DNA from 4 places in the Serratia sp. TSA_105.2 genome. Region 1 is predicted to be linked to each of the others. Evidence: predicted binding sites of a transcription regulator. Region 1 holds the regulator's gene; each other region holds the start of a gene.
What was found. The regulator PurR, encoded in region 1, represses purine synthesis genes. The targets are predictions, from matches to a motif close to CANGCAAACGTTTGCNTG.
Positions count from the first base shown of each region.

Region 2: ACUTSC_RS04490 (nucleoside-specific channel-forming protein Tsx) is a predicted target of PurR. The motif match lies at 1,227-1,244, and genes of this name have one in related genera.
Region 3: purM (phosphoribosylformylglycinamidine cyclo-ligase) is a predicted target of PurR. The motif match lies at 1,855-1,872, and genes of this name have one in related genera.
Region 4: guaB (IMP dehydrogenase) is a predicted target of PurR. The motif match lies at 2,523-2,540, and genes of this name have one in related genera.

Region 1 covers NZ_JBQZFT010000001.1:847,562-851,599, forward strand. The annotation lists gene ACUTSC_RS03805 (NlpC/P60 family protein) at 1-149, shown strand, start outside; gene sodB (superoxide dismutase [Fe]) at 349-927, shown strand; gene cydH (cytochrome bd-I oxidase subunit CydH) at 989-1,078, opposite strand; gene purR (HTH-type transcriptional repressor PurR) at 1,403-2,428, shown strand; gene punR (DNA-binding transcriptional activator PunR) at 2,425-3,369, opposite strand; gene punC (purine nucleoside transporter PunC) at 3,493-4,038, shown strand, end outside.
Region 2 covers NZ_JBQZFT010000001.1:986,967-991,004, forward strand. The annotation lists gene ACUTSC_RS04485 (hypothetical protein) at 1-128, shown strand, start outside; gene ACUTSC_RS04490 (nucleoside-specific channel-forming protein Tsx) at 183-1,064, opposite strand; gene ACUTSC_RS04495 (hypothetical protein) at 1,438-1,710, opposite strand; gene yddG (aromatic amino acid DMT transporter YddG) at 1,784-2,677, opposite strand; gene ACUTSC_RS04505 (APC family permease) at 2,769-4,038, opposite strand, start outside.
Region 3 covers NZ_JBQZFT010000007.1:200,698-204,735, reverse strand. The annotation lists gene purN (phosphoribosylglycinamide formyltransferase) at 94-732, opposite strand; gene purM (phosphoribosylformylglycinamidine cyclo-ligase) at 732-1,769, opposite strand; gene upp (uracil phosphoribosyltransferase) at 2,025-2,651, shown strand; gene uraA (uracil permease) at 2,859-4,038, shown strand, end outside.
Region 4 covers NZ_JBQZFT010000008.1:11,970-16,007, forward strand. The annotation lists gene guaA (glutamine-hydrolyzing GMP synthase) at 1-895, opposite strand, end outside; gene guaB (IMP dehydrogenase) at 998-2,461, opposite strand; gene xseA (exodeoxyribonuclease VII large subunit) at 2,632-4,008, shown strand; gene ACUTSC_RS19820 (TIM-barrel domain-containing protein) at 4,012-4,038, opposite strand, start outside.

The DNA.
Region 1 (4,038 bases):
ACCATGTTGGCGTCTACCTCGGCAACGGCAAATTCATCCAGTCGCCGCGCACCGGCGAAGAGATCCGCATCAGCCAGCTCGACAACGACTATTGGCAGAACCACTACATCGGCGCACGCCGCGTAGTAACGCCGAAAACTATCCGTTAATTCCCTGCTCTGCGCGGTTGCGGTCCCGGTCGCAACCGCCTGCTCAAGCTCTCGCCCATCGCACCACCCCACGCGCATTTCTCGCTTTTCTTCCTGTTTTTTATGATGAAAATTGTTAAGATTGAAAGACCACAATAAAAAACGGCCCATATGACTCTCGCCCCGGCGGAAAGCGAATGGCGCTGTAAAGGAGGAAGCAATGTCGTTTGAATTACCTGCATTACCGTATGAGAAAAACGCGCTCGAGCCGCACATCTCCGCTGAGACCCTGGAATACCACTACGGCAAACACCACAATACCTACGTGGTTAACCTGAACAACCTGGTGAAAGGCAGCGAGTTCGAGGGCAAATCGCTCGAAGAGATCATCAAGACCTCTAACGGCGGCGTCTTCAACAATGCCGCGCAGGTGTGGAACCACACCTTCTACTGGCACTGCCTGTCGCCACAGGGCGGCGGTGAACCGCAGGGCGAACTGGCGGCGGCGATCGTCAAATCCTTCGGCTCCTTCGCTGCGTTCAAAGAGCAGTTCACCGATGCCGCAGTGAAAAACTTCGGCGCCGGCTGGACCTGGCTGGTGAAAAAACCAGACGGCGCGCTGGCGATCGTCAACACCTCCAACGCGGCCACCCCGCTGACCGGTGAAGACAAACCGCTGCTGACCGTTGACGTGTGGGAACACGCGTATTACATCGATTACCGCAATGCGCGTCCAAAATACCTGGAAAACTTCTGGGCGTTGGTCAACTGGACCTTCGCCGCGGAAAACCTGGCGTAAGCGCAGGTTCTGAGGTGATGAGGCGCAGCCAGGCTGCGCCTTTTTTATAACCGGGGGTAAATCAGTTCAACGCGGCAACGAAGCTGAAAGCGATAATGACCGCTAACGCGCAGACGGTGGTGAACAGCGACATCTTCAATTCGGTATCCATGACAACTCCTTTAAAATGGGCTTTCCTAAGGATAAAAGGCGCACAATTAGTACGTCAAATCATTTTCCCACAGTTCGCCGACAAAATCTTGTTATCATTTCCCGGTTTATAATCTCGATTACCTCTTCCACTTTTGTTCAATATGCGACAAAATTCGCAGTTCACAACTGCGTACCGGCATCCATGCCCCTCCTGATTAAGCGCTGAAGACTTCAACACACTAAAAACTCAGTTTTCGCTTCTCTGGAGAAGGATCTACGTAGGCAAACGATTAACATCACACTTACATGCTGTAAACATGTGAGTTCAGGAGTCATTCCTTACATGGCAACGATTAAAGATGTGGCCAAACGCGCGGGCGTTTCCACCACCACCGTTTCCCACGTCATCAATAAGACTCGTTTCGTCGCCGAAGAGACCAAAGCGGCCGTGTGGGCCGCCATCAAAGAACTGCACTACTCGCCGAGCGCCGTGGCGCGCAGCCTGAAAGTCAATCACACCAAGTCGATCGGCCTGCTGGCCACCTCGAGCGAAGCGCCCTACTTTGCCGAAGTGATCGAGGCGGTGGAAAACAGCTGCTACAGCAAGGGCTACACCCTGATCCTGTGCAACTCACACAATAATCTGGATAAGCAGCGCGCCTATCTGGCGATGCTGGCGCAAAAACGCGTCGACGGCCTGCTGGTCATGTGCTCCGAGTACCCCGATCAGCTGCTGGGCATGCTGGAAGACTACCGTAATATCCCGATGGTGGTGATGGACTGGGGCGCTGCGCGCGGCGACTTCACCGATACCATCATCGATAACGCGTTCGAAGGCGGCTATCTGGCCGGCCGTTACCTGATCGAGCGCGGCCACCGCGATATCGGCGCCATTCCGGGCCAGCTGTCGCGCAACACCGGCGGCGGCCGTCATCAGGGCTTTATGAAGGCGCTGCAGGAAGCGCATATCGACATCCGCGAAGAGTGGATCGTCCAGGGTGACTTTGAGCCGGAGTCCGGCTACAAGGCGATGCACCAAATCCTGTCGCAAAAACAGCGGCCGACCGCGGTATTCTGCGGCGGCGACATCATGGCGATGGGCGCCATCTGCGCGGCCGACGAGCTGGGGCTGCGGGTGCCACAGGATATTTCTGTGATCGGCTATGACAACGTGCGCAACGCCCGCTACTTCACCCCGGCGCTGACTACCATTCACCAGCCGAAAGAGCGTCTGGGCGAAATGGCCTTCACCATGCTGCTGGATCGCATTATCAGCAAACGCGAAGAGTCGCAGGTGATCGAAGTGCATCCGAAGCTGATCGAACGCCGCTCGGTCGCCGACGGCCCGTTCATCGACTACCGCCGCTAATCCCCCGCGCCGGAAGCCTGCGCGGCTTCCGGTTCCACCTCGCTCAGCCACTCCTGATTCAGCGTTTCCCCATCGCCCAGATACGCCAGCAGCCAGCTCATCGCCGGTGACGGTTTATCCTGCTGCCAGGTCAGGCAGCAAGGGCTGGCAGGAAACGGCTGCTGCAGCTGCAACGCCTTCAACTCACCGCGCTGCACCCGCGGCAGCGCCCGATGCGCCGGCATCATGCCGACGCACAGCCCGGCGCACAAACAGTCGAGCGCCGAAGTCCAGTCCGGCACCACCAGCCGCCGCTGGTTATCCAGCGTCCAGGTGACGCGCTTGGGCAGATTGCGCGAGGTGTCCTCCAGGCAAAGCGAAGGGTACGGCCGCAGCTGATCGTCATTCAGCGGCCCCGTCAACTGCGCCAGCGGATGTTGCGGGCTGACCACGCACAGCCAGTTCATATAACCCATGTCGCGGAAGGCGAAACCGCCGCCGACCGGCACCGCACGGGTGGCGCCGATCGCCATATCCGCCCTGCCGTCCACCAAGGCATCCCACACGCCGTTGAACACCTCGGGTTGCAGCATCAATTCGACGTCGGGGAAATGACGGTAGAAATCCAACACCAGCTGACGGCTGCGCTGCGGTTTGACGATGATGTCGACCGCGATATTCAGCTGGCCGCGCCATCCGTTGGCCACCTGCTGACAGTGGCGGCGGGTGTCGAGCATTTTTTTGATAACAACTCGCGCATCCTTGATAAACAGCGCGCCGGCCGGCGTCAACTCCACGTCGCGGTGGCGCCGCTCAAACAGCGGCACCGCCAGCCATTGCTCCAGCTGCCGTACGGTATAGCTCACCGCCGACGGCACCCGGTGCAGCTCCTGCGCCGCCGCGCTGAAACTGCCGGTACGCGCCACTGCGTCGACCACTTCAAGAGAATATTCAGACCACATCGCTTTGCCTTCAATTTTTTTAACAGCACTTTGCAAATATTACCGTTTCACAAGCAGAGATCCAGCCGGATACACTGGCCGGCGCTAAAAACCTGCGACACTAAAATATTAACGAGAAATACCATGCGAAATTCCTTTGGCTTTATGTTCTACCTCGCCGGCCTGAGCATGCTGGGTTATCTGGCGACCGATATGTACCTCCCCGCCTTCGGCGCCATGCGGGAGGAACTGCAAATTTCCGCCGGCGCGGTGAGCGCCAGCCTGAGCATCTTCCTGGCCGGCTTCGCCTTCGCGCAGCTGCTGTGGGGGCCGCTCTCCGACCGTCTGGGCCGCAAACCGGTATTATTGATCGGCCTGACGCTGTTCGGCCTCGGCTGCCTGGGCATGCTGTGGGTAGAGAACGCCGTGCAGCTCTGGATCCTGCGCTTTATTCAGGCCGTCGGCGTCTGTTCCGCCGCCGCCATCTGGCAAGCGCTGGTGGTCGACCGCTATCGCGAAGGCCAGGCCAATCGCGTATTCGCCACCATCATGCCGCTGGTCGCGCTGTCTCCGGCGCTGGCGCCGCTGCTGGGCGCCTGGCTGTTGAACCACGCCAGCTGGCGTGCAATCTTCGCCGTGCTGCTGGCCATCACCGTACTGTTGCTGCTGCCGACGCTGATGCTCAAAGAG
Region 2 (4,038 bases), 140 kb from region 1:
ATCGTTACGCGCAGTCGGAAGGCGTTAGCCGTGAACAAATCATTAGTTGGATAAATAATGAATGTCACGTGATCAAAGGCAGGCTGTTTATGCCGGTGAAACATCTCCCGGTCGAACAAGCCCAGTGATGACGAAAAAAAACCCCGCCTGGCGGGGTTTTCTGTTTCTGATAGCACGGAAAATCAGAAGTTATAGCCGACCACGAGGTAATAACCCCAACCGGTAGACTTGATCGGGCCCTGCGGGGTGCCGATATCCGCGCCGTCCTGCCACTGGCCGCCGTTATGGAAATAACGCGCCACGAAAGAATAGTGCCAGTGATCGTAGTTCAGCGCCAAAATATGGCTGGAGGCGATCGAGTTGCCGGTACGCACCTGTTTGCCGGTGCCGTCAACCCAATGGCTGTCCTTGCCCAGATCGGAACCGAAGTCGAAGTTGGTGAAGCCGATGTAGCTCAGGTTGCCGCCCCACACCTGGGTCAGCGGCACGAAGTATTTCACCTTGAAGCGGTAACCGTCCCAGCTGTTCTCGTTGGCAGCCTGGTAGTTTTCCCACTGGTATTTGGCATAGATGTTCATCGACAGGCTCATCGGCAGGCCGGTGTCGATATCGGTGCCCAGACCCATGTACCAGGTGTTTTGACGGCCGTCGGCGTTGTGGCCCAGATCATAGATGTAGTTGTTGGCGAAGTACCACTCTTTGAACGGCCCGAAGCTGAGATCGGTGCCGGTCAGCTTGTCGATGGAGAAGCGCGGTTCAATCTCCATAAACAGCGGGGAGCCTTTGTCCCAGATGCCGCGATCCGGGGTGTTGCCCACGCCGAAGAACTTCGGCACGTCAACGTAACCATAGAAATCGAACCAGTCTTTCTTGGCGAAGGCTTCGTATTCGAGATACACGTCGTTATTCAGCTGCGGCCCGAAGCGAGTGTGGTAGCTGCCCACCACGTTGACGCTCTGGTGCCACCAGTCGGAGACATATTGACTGTCTTTGCTATCAGCCATTGATGATGCACTGTAAGACGCTGCGAGCAGTACACCTGCTGCGAGAGCTATTTTTTTCATTTTATTACCACATGCTTAAAGGGCCATTTCCTGCCCGTTTAGAAAAGATGACAATGAGTCTGCCGACACCTGGCGTTGCCTTCACACAGAAACTCGGATGACGCGCGCATTATAGAAACCACTGACTGTAAGAATCTGTGATCCAGTTACGCATTTCGCGAATAGGTAATCGATTGCGTTCACATTTGTCAAATTATGTTTCATTCAAATTCACATTCGCTGTGATTTTTGTCATGCACATCGATTTTTAGCGCAATTTTTAAGCCAACTGTCATCAAGGTGTCACCGGCTCGCCATCGTGTTGTGGAAAAGAAAAAGCCGACGCATGAACGTCGGCCTTCATCAAAATCAACAGAAAATACGCAAAGCGAAATCAGTTCACCGCCGGCACCGCCTTGGCGATGTTTTCCTGGCGGAACACCACCTCTTCGCCGTTTTTGACCTCCCAGCTGGCGACCGGAATATCGGTCTTGGGCGCCGCCGCAACGACCGAACCATAAATCAGCTTGTCGTCGCGGCGCAAAATATAAACGTCGAGCTGATATTCATGCCGTAGATTCGCCGTGGTCAGGCGCACGGTATCGCCGCGCTCATAGTGATGCACGTCGATTTCGGGTTGTTGAATAAATTGAATGTCGCTTCTCATCGTCGTCGTTCCTTCAGGCAACATGGCTAGTTAAATTCTAGTTCAACATTGCGCCGACGGCGGATAATTTCCGTTAATTTCCGCGAGTTGCCCGCCAGCAGATCAACGAGCCGAGGGTAACCATCGCTACGCCCTGCCAGAAATTGGCGGTCAGCGAGGTGTGCAACACCAGCGCGGCGAACACCGCCGACAACACCGGAGTGAAATAAGAGACGGTGGCCAGCAGCGTCATGTTGCCGTGCAGAATGCCGACGTTCCAGGCGGCATACCCCGCCCCCATCGCCACCCCGGCGCACAGCAGCGTCACGGTCACGCCGGCGCTGAATTGCATGCCGCTTTCCGCGCTGAAGGCATATTTAAGCCACAGCGCCAGCGCGGTCAGCACGATGAACAGCACCACACCGTTGCTGCCCTGGGCGATCTTCTTGGTCAGGTTGCAGTACAGTGCCCAGATCACCGCGCCGCTGAAGGCCAGCCCGTAGCTGAGCGGATTGCTACGCACGTTGGCCAGCATCTGCGCCGGTGACCAGCCGCCCTCACCGCTCATGATCCAGCCGATGCCGAACAGAGACAGCAGCAGCCCCGGCAGCAACCACCATTTCGCCTTTTGGCCGTTGAGCGCCAGCGCCATCAGCACGGTGAAACAGGGCCACAGGTAGTTGATCATGCCCACTTCTATCGCCTGCAGGCGGGTATTGGCGTAGCCGAGCGACAGCGACAGGCAGATCTCGTAGCTGACGAACAGCAGGCTGCCGACGATGAGATAAGGCCGCGGAAAACTGCGCCATTTCGGCACGCCGAGCGCCACCAGCAAAAACACCGCGCTGACGCTGTAGATCATCGCCGCACCGCCGATTGGCCCCAGCCCTTCGCTGACGCTGCGGATCAGGCCGACGACGCTGCTCCACAGCACAATGGCCAACAAACCGAACAGCGTGGCGCGGGTACGCGAGGGCAAAGCGGGCATAAGGCGGGTCCAATGGGTTATTTTTTATCAGGTTTTTCACTCTACTGCCGCACGCGCCAAAAAGAAAGGCGGGAAACTCCCGCCTGTGAATTTATTGCTGCGGCTGCCGCTCGAGCTGCGGCGGCGGCTGGCGAAAACGCCGGGTCAGCCAGGCCAAATAGCCAAAGCCCAGCGTCGCCCAGATAAGCCCCATGGTCAACGAGCTCTTCTCCAGGTTCAGCCACAGCACCCCCACCGTCAGCGCCCCCACCAGCGGCAGGAACAGGAAGTTGAAGCGATCCTTCCAGCTTTTGTTGCGCCCTTCGCGAATGAAGAAGTGGCTGATCACCGACAGGTTGACGAAGGTAAAGGCCACCAGCGCGCCGAAGTTGATCAGCGCAGTGGCGGTCACCAGATCGAACGACAGCGCAGACAGCGCCACCAGCCCGACCATCAGCACGTTGAGCGCCGGCGTGCGCCATTTAGGGTGGATGTAGCCGAAGAATTTCTCCGGGAACACGTTGTCGCGCCCCATTACGTACAGCAGGCGCGACACGCTGGCGTGCGACGCCAGGCCGGAGGCCAGCGTGTTGATGAAGGTCACGCACAGGAAGATCGACTGGAACAGCTTACCGCCGACGTACAGCGCGATCTCCGGCAGCGCGGCGTCGGGCTGGTGGAAGCGTTGAATCGACGGGAAAAACAGCTGAATGAAGAACGACACGCTGATAAAGATCACCCCGCCGTACAGCGCGGTCAGGAAGATGGCGCGCGGGATCACCTTGGCGGCGTCGGGCGTCTCTTCGCACAGCGTAGTCACCGCGTCAAAACCGAGGAACGAAAAGCACAGGATAGTCGCACCGGTAATGATAGGCAGCAGGTGCGCATTCTCGCTGAGGAACGGCCGCAGGCTCCACACCGTACCCATCCCCTCGCCGTTGTGCAGGCCGCGCACCACCAGGTAGATGAACACCAGAATGATCGCCACCTGCGCCAGTACGAACAGGGTATTGAAGTTGGCCACCAGATTGACGCTTTTCAGGTTGATGGCGGTAATCAGGATAACGAAGCCCACCACCCATACCCAGGGCGGCACTTCCGGGAACAGCGCGGTCAGGTAAATCTTCGCCAGCAGCGTATTGATCATCGGCAGGAACAGATAATCGAGCAGCGATGACCACCCCACCAGAAAACCGACGTGCGGGTTGATCGCCTTCTGCGCATAGGTATAGGCGGAGCCGGCGGTGGGAAACTGGCGCACCAGTTTGCCATAGCTGATGGCGGTGAACAGCACGCCGGCCAGTGCCAGCAGATAGGAGGTCGGCACATGGCCGTCGGTGAGGCCGGAGACGATGCCGAAGGTATCGAACACCGTCATCGGC
Region 3 (4,038 bases), on a different contig from region 1:
CCGCAACGTTATACGTTGCGGCTTCCTCAAAAGCTTAACTGACAAGCATTACGCCGCGTGGGCGCCGTTTAGGCAAGGTTCAGGCTGCGCGCCTCAGTCGGCGGCGTGACCCTGCTCAGGCAGGCGTTCGCCGTCCAGCCAGGCGGCGCCATCGCGCATTGCCAGGCGGCCATCGACGAACCAGCTCACCACCAGCGGATAGATCGTGTGTTCCTGGGTTTGCACCCGTTCAACCACGTCATCCTCCTCGTCGTCAGCGAAAATCGGCACCTTGGCCTGCAAGATCACCGGGCCGCCGTCGAGCTGTTCGGTCACGAAGTGCACCGAGGTGCCGTGTTCGCTGTCGCCGTTGTCGATGGCCTGACGGTGGGTATGCAGCCCCGGGTATTTCGGCAGCAGGGAAGGGTGGATGTTCAGCAGGCGGCTGGCATAACGCTGCACGAACTGCGGGCTGAGGATGCGCATGTAGCCGGCCAGCACCACCAGATCGGGCTGGTGCTGGTCGATGGCGTCCGCCAACGCGGCGTCGAACGCCGTGCGATCGGCGTAAGCCTTGGCATCCAGCGCCTGGGTGGCGATGCCGGCCGCCTCGGCGCGCTGCAGGCCATAAGCCTGCGCCTTGTTGCTGAACACCGCCACGATCTCGGCGGCGATGCGGCCCTGCTGGCAGGCGTCAATCAGCGCCTGGAGATTGCTCCCCTGGCCGGAGACCAACACCACGATCTTTTTCATCAGTTGATGACCACTTGTTGTTCGTCGGAAGAGGCGGTCAGTTTACCGATTTTCCACGCTTTTTCACCTGCCGCGGTCAGCAGCGCGATGGCCGCTTCCACTTCGGCTTCCGGCAGGGCGATGACCATGCCTACGCCGCAGTTGAAGGTGCGGTACATTTCATGACGGCTGACGTTACCGGCCTGCTGCAGCCAGGTGAACACCGCCGGCCACTGCCAGCTGGCTTCGTCGATCACCGCCTGCATGCCTTCCGGCAGCACGCGTGGAATGTTTTCCCAGAAGCCGCCGCCGGTGAGGTGAGCGATGGCGTGGACGTCCGCCTTCTCGATCAGCTCCAGCACCGACTTCACGTAAATCTTGGTCGGCGCCAGCAGGTGGTCGGCCAGCGGTTTGCCTTCCAACTGGGTGGCGGTCGGATCGGTGTTGCTCACTTCCAGGATTTTACGCACCAGCGAGTAGCCGTTGGAGTGCGGGCCGGAAGCGCCCAGGGCGATCAGCGCGTCGCCGGACTGCACTTTGCTGCCGTCGATGATCTCGGATTTTTCGACCACGCCGACGCAGAAACCGGCCACGTCGTAATCTTCGCCGTGGTACATGCCCGGCATTTCAGCGGTTTCGCCGCCCACCAGCGCACAGCCGGACTGTTTGCAGCCCTCGGCGATGCCGGTGATCACGCTGGCCGCGGTGTCCACATCCAGCTTGCCGGTCGCGTAGTAGTCGAGGAAGAACAGCGGCTCGGCGCCCTGAACCACCAGATCGTTGACGCACATCGCCACCAGATCGATGCCGATGGTGTCGTGGCGTTTCAGATCCATCGCCAGACGCAGCTTGGTGCCCACGCCGTCGGTACCGGAAACCAGCACCGGCTCGCGGTATTTCTGCGGCAACGCACACAGGGCGCCAAACCCGCCCAGACCGCCCATCACTTCCGGGCGACGGGTCTGTTTAACTACACCTTTGATGCGATCTACCAATGCGTTGCCTGCATCGATATCGACACCTGCGTCTTTATAGCTGAGAGAGGTTTTGTCGGTCACTGCGCGATTCCCCACGACGGTTTGCGGTTTGAAAACTGTGCTTCCGATGTTGATTCCGGAATAAGGCGCGGCAATTCTAACAGCGCAGGCAAACGTTTGCGAGCGGCTTGTGAACCGGCTCCGCTTTTTCGTCATCTATACTGATATTCAAACTTTTGTTGATCCCGATCGGGCTATTGTGGGTGGCGCGGCGAAAAAAAGGAGGTATAATCCCGCGATTTTTTTGGCCGCAACCACCTTAATAGGAGAAAAATGATGAAGATCGTTGAGGTGAAACACCCGCTGGTAAAACACAAGCTTGGCCTGATGCGCGAAAATGACATCAGCACCAAACGCTTCCGTGAGCTGGCCTCAGAAGTGGGTAGTTTACTGACCTATGAAGCGACCGCCGATCTGGAGACGGAAAAAGTCACCATCGAAGGCTGGTGCGGGCCAGTTGAAGTGGATCAGATCAAAGGGAAAAAGATTACCGTAGTGCCAATCCTGCGCGCAGGCCTGGGCATGATGGAAGGGGTGCTGGAGCACGTGCCGAGCGCGCGCATCAGCGTGGTGGGCGTTTACCGCGACGAAGAAACCTTAGAGCCGGTGCCGTACTTCCAGAAGCTGGTTTCCAACATCGAAGAGCGCATGGCGCTGGTCGTCGACCCGATGCTGGCCACCGGCGGTTCGATGATCGCCACTATCGATCTGCTGAAGAAAGCCGGCTGCCACAGCATCAAGGTGCTGGTTCTGGTGGCGGCGCCGGAAGGCATCGCCGCGCTGGAGAAAGCGCACCCGGACGTTGAGCTGTACACCGCCTCCATCGATCAGTGCCTGAACGACAAGGGCTACATCGTGCCTGGCCTGGGCGACGCGGGCGACAAGATATTTGGTACCAAGTAAACATTTTAGCCGACTTAACGAGTCGGCTTTTTTATGCTCTTCGTCTTTCAAGCTACAGCGTTGTTGGCTGCAGGCAATAACCCCAGTCACTTATTTGATATAAGCTCCTGGGGATTATTGCCCTGGCCGCCTGGCTGTAACTTGAAATCCATTGAGCATAGACAATTCAGTTTGCATAACGATTAATGACTCAGAGGAAAAGCACACATGACCCGTCGCGCCATCGGCGTCAGCGAGCGCCCGCCGCTGCTCCAGACCATTCCGCTCAGCTTCCAGCACCTGTTCGCCATGTTCGGCGCCACCGTGCTGGTGCCTATCCTGTTCAAGATCAACCCGGCGACCGTGCTGCTGTTCAACGGCATCGGCACGCTGCTGTATCTGTTCATCTGTAAAGGCAAGATCCCGGCTTACCTCGGTTCCAGCTTCGCGTTTATCTCGCCGGTGCTGCTGCTGTTGCCGCTCGGTTATGAAGTGGCGTTGGGCGGTTTCATCATGTGCGGCGTGCTGTTCTGCCTGGTGGCGCTGATCGTGAAAAAAGCCGGCACCGGCTGGCTGGACGTGATGTTCCCGCCGGCGGCGATGGGGGCGATCGTCGCCGTCATCGGGCTGGAGCTGGCGGGCGTGGCGGCCAACATGGCGGGGCTGCTGCCGGCGGAAGGCACCAGCGCCGATTCGACCACCATCACCATTTCGCTGGTGACGCTGGCGGTCACGGTGCTCGGCTCGGTGCTGTTCCGCGGCTTCCTGGCAATTATCCCGATCCTGATCGGCGTGCTGGTGGGTTATGCGCTGTCGTTCTTCATGGGCGTGGTGGATTTGACCCCGATCCGCGAGGCGCACTGGTTCGCGCTGCCGACCTTCTACACCCCGCGCTTTGAGTGGTTCGCCATCTTCACCATTCTGCCGGCGGCGCTGGTGGTGATCGCCGAGCATGTCGGCCATCTGGTGGTGACCGCCAACATCGTGAAAAAAGACCTGATCCGCGATCCGGGGCTGCACCGCTCGATGTTCGCCAACGGCATCTCGACGGTGTTCTCCGGCTTCTTCGGCTCCACGCCGAACACCACCTACGGCGAGAACATCGGCGTGATGGCCATCACCAAGGTCTACAGCACCTGGGTGATCGGTGGCGCGGCGGTGCTGGCGATCCTGCTGTCCTGCATCGGCAAGCTGGCGGCGGCGATCCAGGCGGTGCCGGTGCCGGTAATGGGCGGCGTTTCCCTGCTGCTGTACGGCGTGATCGGCGCCTCGGGCATTCGCGTGCTGATCGAGTCCAAAGTGGATTACAACAAAGCGCAAAACCTGATTTTAACCTCGGTGATCCTGATTATCGGCGTGAGCGGCGCCAAGGTGCATATCGGCGCGGCGGAGCTGAAAGGCATGGCGC
Region 4 (4,038 bases), on a different contig from region 1:
CCAGTGCGGTCAGGAAGCGGTTTTCCGCCTCGACGTGCACGATGTTCAGGCCGAAGTGGTCGCCGAACATTTCCATCACCTGCTTGGCTTCGTTCAGGCGCAGCAGGCCGTTATCGACGAATACGCAGGTCAGGCGTTTGCCGATGGCGCGGTGCAGCAGCATCGCGGTCACGGAGGAGTCTACGCCGCCGGACAGGCCGAGGATCACGTGGTCTTCACCCACCTGCTCGCGGATGCGCTCAACCGCATCTTCGATGATGGTGGCCGGGGTCCACAGGGCTTCACACTGGCAGATGTCCAGCACGAAGCGCTCCAGCATGCGCTGGCCCTGGCGGGTGTGGGTCACTTCCGGGTGGAACTGCACGCCATAGAAGCGTTTTTCTTCGTTGGCCATAATGGCGAACGGACAGGTGTCGGTGCTGGCGATGGTCACGAAGTCGGACGGGATCGCGGTCACTTTATCGCCGTGGCTCATCCACACGTCCAGCAGCGGTTTGCCGGCCGGGCTGATGGCGTCTTCGATGTCGCGCAGCAGCGCGCTCTCTTTGACGATTTCCACCTGCGCGTAGCCGAACTCGCGTTCGTTGGAGCCCTGCACATGGCCACCCAGCTGCATCGCCATGGTCTGCATGCCGTAGCACACGCCCAGCACCGGCACGCCGGCGTTGAACACGTAGTCCGGGGCGCGCGGGCTGCCGGCTTCGGTGGTGCTTTCCGGGCCGCCGGACAGGATGATGCCGCTTGGGTTGAATTCGCGGATCTGCGCTTCGCTAACGTCCCAGGCCCACAGTTCGCAGTAAACGCCGATTTCGCGCACGCGGCGGGCGACCAGTTGGGTGTATTGCGAACCGAAGTCCAGTATCAGGATACGATGCTTATGGATATTTTGTGTCATGTGAGGCGAATTCCAGCAACAAGAGAAAAAGAGCGAAAATGTGTGTTTCGGGATGGGGCTTAACGCCCCACCCCGGCCTCTCACTCAGGAGAGGTTAAGGCATTAGCCCATGCGGTAGTTCGGCGACTCTTTGGTGATGGTCACGTCGTGCACGTGGCTTTCCTGAATGCCGGCGCCGCTGATGCGCACGAACTCCGCCTTGGTGCGCAGATCGTCGATGGTGGCGCAGCCGGTCAGGCCCATGCAGGAGCGCAGGCCGCCCATCTGCTGGTGCACGATGGCTTTCAGCATGCCTTTATAGGCCACGCGGCCTTCGATACCTTCCGGCACCAGTTTGTCGGCGGCGTTATCGGTCTGGAAGTAACGGTCGGAAGAGCCTTTGGACATCGCGCCCAGCGAGCCCATGCCGCGGTAAGATTTGAACGAACGCCCCTGATACAGCTCGATTTCGCCCGGGGATTCTTCGGTGCCCGCCAGCATGGAGCCGACCATCACGCAGGATGCGCCCGCGGCGATCGCTTTGGCGATGTCGCCGGAGAAGCGGATGCCGCCGTCGGCGATAACCGGGATGCCGGTGCCTTCCAGCGCTTCCACCGCGTCGGCGATGGCGGTGATCTGCGGTACGCCCACGCCGGTCACGATGCGGGTGGTACAGATAGAGCCAGGGCCGATACCGACTTTCACCGCGCTCACGCCGGCTTCAGCCAGCGCTTTGGCGCCCGCTGCGGTCGCGACGTTGCCGCCGACGATCTGCAGATCCGGGTATTTGGCGCGGGTTTCGCGGATGCGCTGCAGCACGCCTTCGGAGTGGCCGTGCGAGGAGTCGATCAGCAGGACGTCAACGCCTGCCGCCACCAGCGCGTCAACGCGCTCTTCGTTGCCGGCGCCGGCGCCGACCGCCGCGCCTACGCGCAGACGGCCGTGCTCGTCTTTACAGGCGTTCGGTTTGCGTTCCGCTTTCTGGAAGTCTTTAACGGTGATCATGCCCAACAGGTGGAAGCTGTCGTCCACCACCAGCGCTTTTTCTACGCGCTTTTCGTGCATCTTCTGCAGCACCACGTCGCGCGCTTCACCTTCTTTCACGGTGACCAGGCGATCTTTTGGCGTCATGACCGCGGTGACCGGCTGGGTCAGATCGGTCACGAAGCGCACGTCGCGGCCGGTGATGATGCCGACCAGCTCGTTGTCTTCGGTCACGACCGGGTAACCGGCGAAGCCGTTGCGGGCGGTAAGCTCTTTCACTTCCTGCAGCGTGGTGGATGGGGTAACGGTCTGCGGGTCGGTAACTACGCCGCTTTCATGTTTCTTCACGCGGCTGACTTCTTCAGCCTGGCGCTCGATGGACATGTTTTTGTGGATGAAGCCCAGGCCGCCTTCCTGCGCCAGCGCGATGGCCAGGCCGGATTCGGTAACGGTATCCATGGCTGCGGACAGCATAGGGATGTTCAGGCGGATGGTTTTGGTCAGTTGAGTGCCGAGCTCTGCGGTGTTAGGCAGAACCGTGGAGTGGGCTGGAACCAGGAGGACGTCGTCAAACGTCAGAGCTTCTTTAGCGATACGTAGCATGGGCAATATCTCACCAGGGTGGGCTGTGAAAAAGATAAAATATTGCCGCGGCATTATACAGAGCGGAATCGGTTGCCTCCAGCACTTTCTTGCAAAAAGTCTTGATTACCTTTTTCAGCCATGTAGTATCGACCAATTAAGTGATTGTTTTGAAATTTGATCTGGGTCACATGTCGCTACCTGTTTCGCCTTCCATTTTTACCGTAAGCCGCCTCAATCAGACGGTTCGCCAACTGCTGGAAATGGAAATGGGGCAGATTTGGCTCTCCGCCGAGATCTCCAACCTCTCCCAGCCCGCCTCCGGCCACTGGTATTTCACGCTGAAAGACGACCGCGCCCAGGTGCGCTGCGCGATGTTCCGCAACAGCAACCGCCGCGTCACCTTCCGGCCGCAAAACGGCCAGCAGGTCCTGGTGCGCGCCAGCATCACGCTGTATGAACCGCGCGGCGACTACCAGCTGATCGCCGAGAGCATGCAGCCCGCCGGCGACGGCCTGCTGCAGCAACAGTTCGAGCAGCTGAAACAGCGCCTGAGCGCCGAAGGGCTGTTCGATCAGCAATTCAAGCAGCCGCTGCCCGCCCCGGCCAAACGCGTCGGGGTGATCACCTCCGCCAGCGGCGCGGCGCTGCACGATATTCTGCAGGTATTGCAGCGGCGCGATCCGTCGCTGCCGATCGTCATCTACCCCACCTCGGTGCAGGGCGCGGAAGCGCCGATGCAGATCGTGCGCGCCATCGAGACCGCCAACCGCCGCGACGAATGCGACGTGCTGATCGTCGGCCGCGGCGGCGGTTCGCTGGAAGATCTGTGGAGCTTCAACGACGAACGCGTGGCGCGGGCGATCTTCGCCAGCCGCATTCCGATCGTCAGCGCCGTCGGCCATGAAACCGACGTCACCATCGCCGATTTCGTCGCCGATCTGCGCGCGCCGACCCCTTCCGCCGCCGCCGAACTGGTCAGCCGCAATCAGCTTGAGCTGTTGCGCCAGCTGCAGTCGCAGCAGCAGCGGCTGGAGATGGCGATGGATTACTACCTGGCGCAGCGCCAGCAGCAGTTCACCCGCATTCACCACCGTTTACAGCAGCAGCATCCGCATCTGCGCCTGGCGCGCCAGCAGACGCTGCTGTTCAAGCTGCAGCGCCGGATGGAAGACGGCATGCAGCAACAGCTGCGCCTGGCCGCCCGCCGCAGCGAACGCGCCCAGCAGCGGCTGGCGCAGGTGCAGCCGCAGGGCCGCATTCACCGTTACCAACAGCGCGTACAGCAGCAGGAATACCGCCTGCAGCAGGCGATGGAGCGGCAGCTCAACGCCTACCGCCAGCGCTTCGGCGTGGCCTGCAGCCAGCTGGAAACCGTCAGCCCGCTGGCGACGCTGGCGCGCGGCTACAGCGTGACGCAAACCCCGCGCGGCGAGCTGCTGAAAACCACCAAACAGGCGCAGGTCGGCGAACTGCTGAAAACCCGCCTGCAGGACGGCTGGGTGGAAAGCGAGGTGAAAACCATCACCGTCGCCAAAAAGCCGCGCAAGAAGCGCGCGGCCGAGTAGCCCCTACTCCAGCGTAAAACGCTCGCCCGG